Regions from separate parts of the Haematospirillum sp. 15-248 genome, predicted to be linked through region 2. Evidence: riboswitches for the same ligand, from Rfam matches in the RefSeq annotation. Region 2 holds a riboswitch; the other holds the start of a gene.
What was found. A riboswitch is a leader RNA that binds a small molecule or an ion and turns the genes downstream of it on or off. The one in region 2 is predicted to bind cobalamin.
Positions count from the first base shown of each region.

Region 1: it holds a riboswitch for cobalamin, as region 2 does, so the genes downstream of both, metE (5-methyltetrahydropteroyltriglutamate--homocysteine S-methyltransferase) here and HEQ72_RS10755 (TonB-dependent receptor plug domain-containing protein) in region 2, are expected to answer to the same signal.

Region 1 covers NZ_JAAVTF010000001.1:13,871-16,271, forward strand. The annotation lists gene metE (5-methyltetrahydropteroyltriglutamate--homocysteine S-methyltransferase) at 1-1,185, opposite strand, end outside; cobalamin riboswitch at 1,292-1,501, opposite strand; gene HEQ72_RS00080 (pseudouridine synthase) at 1,543-2,160, opposite strand.
Region 2 covers NZ_JAAVTF010000017.1:8,631-11,031, forward strand. The annotation lists gene HEQ72_RS10755 (TonB-dependent receptor plug domain-containing protein) at 1-1,303, opposite strand, end outside; cobalamin riboswitch at 1,454-1,680, opposite strand; gene HEQ72_RS10760 (YbaN family protein) at 1,820-2,218, shown strand; gene HEQ72_RS10765 (trypsin-like serine protease) at 2,241-2,401, opposite strand, start outside.

The DNA of each region.
Region 1 (2,401 bases), on a different contig from region 2:
ACCACGTACGGATTCCCTGCCGCGGGCAAGGGCCGTTGCCAGAACCGCCAGTTCGTGGATCTTCTGGTCCGCAAAGGACAGCCAGCTTTTGATATCGCTGTCCAGATCAGTCTCCACGCTGATATCCAGTGGCACGTGGAGCAATGAGCAGGAAGGGGCGAGTTGAATGTGCTCTGCGCCTTTTTGTTTTACCACGGGCTCCAGCTGATCCAGTATGGCCTCCAGATCAGCGCGCCATACGTTGCGTCCGTCTATGACCCCCAAGGACAGGATCTGCTCACGCCTTGACCTGCGTATGACTTCAGGCAGCTGTTCCGGGGCGCGCACAAGATCCAGGTGCAGCCCAGCTACGGGGAGCTGTGTTGCCAGATCAAGATTATCCCCCAGTCCGCCAAACCATGTAGTTAACATGATGTTCAGATTGGGGAGTGCGCGTGCAAAGGCCTGATATGTTGTTTGCAATGCGGTTCGGGCTTCATTATCCAGATCGGTAACCAGGCAGGGTTCGTCGATCTGGATCCAGTCTGCTCCTTCAAGTGACAAGCGTGTCAGGAGGTCGATGTACACCAGCAGTAACGAATCAAGATTCCGAAGAGGGGAGACAATGGGGTCGGTGCTCTTTCCCAGTTTGAGGAATGTAACAGGCCCGAGAAGAACCGGTCGTGTTCTGTACCCCAGAAGGCGTGCTTCCCGATACTCGTTGACAGCCTTCAGACATGAAAGACGGAAGGATTGTCCGGGTGTGAATTCCGGAACCATGTAATGGTAGTTGGTATCAAACCACTTTGTCATATCTTGGGCTGGTATGCCGGCCCCTGTATAGGCCGGGTTGCAGGCATTGTGGCATTCCCTTCCTGCGGTGCCCCGTGTTCCGCGGGCCATGGCAAAGTATGTTGTCAGTCCCGGCGGGCCGCCTTGCCAGTCATATCGCTCCGGTATGGCACCAACCATGGCGCTGGTATCAAGGACATGGTCATACAGGGAAAAATCATTTGATGGCAGAATGGTCGCGCCTTGTTCAACCTGTCGCGCCCAATTTCTGGCCTTGAGCTTGGTTGCGGTGTGTACAAGTGCACTTTCCGCTATATTACCTTTCCAGAAGTCTTCCAGGGCAAACTTCAATTCCCTGTGCCGACCGATACGCGGCATGCCAAGGGTTGCTACAGAAAGAGAAGAAACAGTCACGGCTTGACCCCCATGGTGTTGGGGCAAGGTAGAGCGGACACGCAGAAAGGCGACTGGTACAGAGCGACCCGTACACCCTCAGGCGTACCACCGGGACACCCCGCCCGAGGACGTTATAAGTCGGGGCAGGTCTCCTGGCTTGCGAGTCCTCGTGGTCGTCTGGCCTTCCCGGAACGTGATAGTCCCAGTGACACGTAGCGACGGCCTACTCTTCGCCTACAGTTGCGGGGGCAGCTCCGGATTAGTTTGGAGAACGTACCGGATTCCCTCTTAGCTTCGGGCGTTGTCCCGAAGAACCTCGACCATGAGACGATAGGTGGGAGGTGATACAACTGTCAATAAGACATAAAGATATGTTTATGCTTTCTGGTTCGGAAGGAGGGGTGTTGTGCCGAGAACATCCTGTGCCTGGACTGTGCGCCATTGTCCGGATTCAAGATCACCGAGTGCAAGATGGCCGATCTGCACGCGTACCAAGCGCAGAGTCGGAAATCCCGTTGCGGCGGTCATTCGGCGGACCTGTCGGTTCTTTCCTTCGGTCAACGTCAGGCGTAGCCAGGCGGTGGGAACTGATTTGCGGTAACGTACCGGCGGGTTTCTTGGCGGCAGATCAAAATCTTCGGGCATCAATTCAACGGTGGCCGGTCGTGTTCGGTATATCCGGCTCCCCACCCTTATATCTGTTCCGGTGCGGAGCATGGTGAGAGCCTCTTCGTCCGGAATGCGCTCCACCTGTACCAAATAGATACGAGGGTGTGCATGGCTGGGTTCCAGCAACTGATGCACAAGCCGACGATCCGAGGATAGAATCAGCAAGCCTTCACTGTCCTGGTCCAACCGACCCGCTGCATATACCCCGGGGGGAAGGCCGAAATCAGCTAGTGTCCTTTGCCCTGATGCCTCGGGTGTAAACTGACTCAACACGCCATAGGGTTTATGAAAAGCAATTGTTTTTGAACGAGCGGGACGTGTCATGATGCGTCTTCAGAGGCAGGAATGCAGCGTGGGGAAAAAGACATATAACAGCATACACATGGCATGGATATGCCTTCGGACGTCTTGGCTCCATAAAGATCAGAACCCTTGATTGCGTAATTGTATGACCTGGGCTAGATTTCAGAGAATGAAAGAAATGTGTACATTGTTCTCTTGCCTGGTGTGTCTCTGCCGGTGCCTTGGCTTTTATGTCCCGGCCCTTGTCGTTCCGGTGTGTTGC
Region 2 (2,401 bases):
TGAGGTTCGGGTTGCCGCCACATACATCGTAGCGTTCGTAGAGACTGGGTGTTTGCCAAGCCGTACCATAACTTCCGTGGATGGTTGTTCCGGTAAGGGCAACGTGATACGCGGCCCCCAGTTTCCAGTTTTCATCACCGCCATGATGCGTTTGGTTGTCGGTGCGGCCAGAGGCGATAAAATCCAGATTGTCGAGCGGGGTTATCCCCAACGTCATAAAGGCCCCATGCGTGCGCAGTGACACATCGGTATTGGGCGATGACGAAGCGTAATTCGGTGCGGAGAGATTGATGGAGTCACGCCCCAAATCAGCACCAAACTGGATGTTGACAGATGGGTTCAGTGTCCAGGTTCCAAGATAGTCCAGGCGACTTCTTTGCCCCTTATACGCATCAGGCAGAGGAAGGCCCCGGACAATCGCACGTTCCGTTTTGCTGTCTGAAACGGCGATGACCTGCGTCAGGCCAAGGGATGGGGTCTTGTGTGTGCCGGCCAGCCTGGCTTGGTGACTGGTAATGTCAACGCTGTCAAACGTATCCTGCGTATTCCAGTCATAAAAACGATCCTCACGCGTATAACGGACAAAGCTGTCTAATCGTGCCTCCTCTGTTGCCTGAAGGCCCAGGCGAGCCGCTCCTCCCCACTGGCGGTATCCATCACGCTCTGTGCCCCCCCTGCGCTTGTTATAGTCGGAGTAACCGCCCCTGTTTTCACCATGTAAGGACACACGGTAGTCTATGGGGCCGGACAGACCGGATATCATGGATTGTCCTCTACGGGTCTTGTAGCTGCCTAACTCCACAGCCGACTTTCCACTGAAGGGGGCATTGGCACGCTTTGTTGTGATATTGATGACGCCACCGCCGGTATCAGCACCAAAACGTCCAGCCTGTGGACCCCGCAGAACATCAACGCTCTCAATATCATCCATGTTCATACCAGAAACATAGAACTGAGATTGGGATCTTGATGTGTCACTCACCTCTATCCCGTCGATAAAAACCCGTACGTTGCGGGCGCCCGCGCCACGTAGTCTCAACTGCGCTTGGTCCCCATATCCATTGGTATGACTGAGCGACAAACCCGGTATTTGCTGGAAGACTTCATCCAGACGCGTGATCTGATTACGCTGAATATCTTCGGCCGTTACTGTGGATTGGCTGATGGTTGTCTGCTCCTGGGAAACGCCTGCCATCGCCGGGATTGTTTCACTGACTGTCAGCGGGGGAAGGGTGGATGATGCCGTTGCCAGGGTTGCCGGGAACAGACAGGGAATACTGAAAACAAGGAGACGTGCTTTCAAAACGTTGCCCTCGATGTGGCAGGCACGCCGTTCCCGGAGCCCAGCCCGACAGAAAGACCGGCGTCACCAGAGAATACCCCCCGGTGACACCATTCTTGGTGCTGCGCCACAACAACGAAAAGCTGCCACCGATACTACCCCGGTATCGGATGACGTGACGCTGTCTGTGGCAGGTCTCCTGGCTTGCGGGTCAACATCCTGTGCCACCTTCCCGTCAGGCAAAACGCTGCCTTGACAGTGGTATGTCGGCACGGACTCTCCGCCTACAGTTGCGGGGACAGCCACATCAGGGAAACCTCGTAGAGAAGTTTTCCATCCGTTGTTCCCTTTTCATCCGGATACACGTGCATTCCGGAACCACAGACGCAGTGAAATCGCTAAACAAATGACACGTTCCTGTCAAGGGATGACGTTGAGCATCACCCGACGATTATGCAATCAGATTCTGAATTGCTGTGTATGAAGATCTCTTTTTATGGGACATATAAGGGCATGTCTGTATCAGGGAGGAGCAGATTGCTACGCTATGTTTGGATTGTTATCGGCATCTTGATGATAGGGATTGGTGCTGTTGGTATCTTGCTTCCGGGGGTGCCAACAACCGTTTTCGTCTTGGTTGCCGTCTGGGCTTTTACGAAGGGCAATCCGGAATGGGCTGCACGTCTGGAAACCCACCCTGTTTTTGGTCCCTTGATTGAAGATTGGCGCCGACACCGTGCCATTCCGTTATCAGCCAAGATAATGGCGGTTTCAATGATGGCAACCTCTCTTCTTGCTCTTTTTTTATGGTCGCCCCTGCCATTTTACGGCATCGTCTTTATTGGTGTCGTTATGGGACTGGCTGCTACCTGGATTCTATGCTGCCCCACGGCCCGCCCCTCAGATCGTTCCGCAGCGTCCGATCATCGATCATGATGTCGGACACTGCGGAGTATGATCAGGCCAATTCGTTCCCCATCGTGAACAAGGCCGTCGTGCTGATTGCCGGGGATGGGGATGCACCTTGGTAAATACCTGTTTCAAGGTAATGAGTGACCGGGTCAAGACCGGCTTCGACAAGTTGTGGGTTCTGTTCTACGTACCACGTAACATCAAATA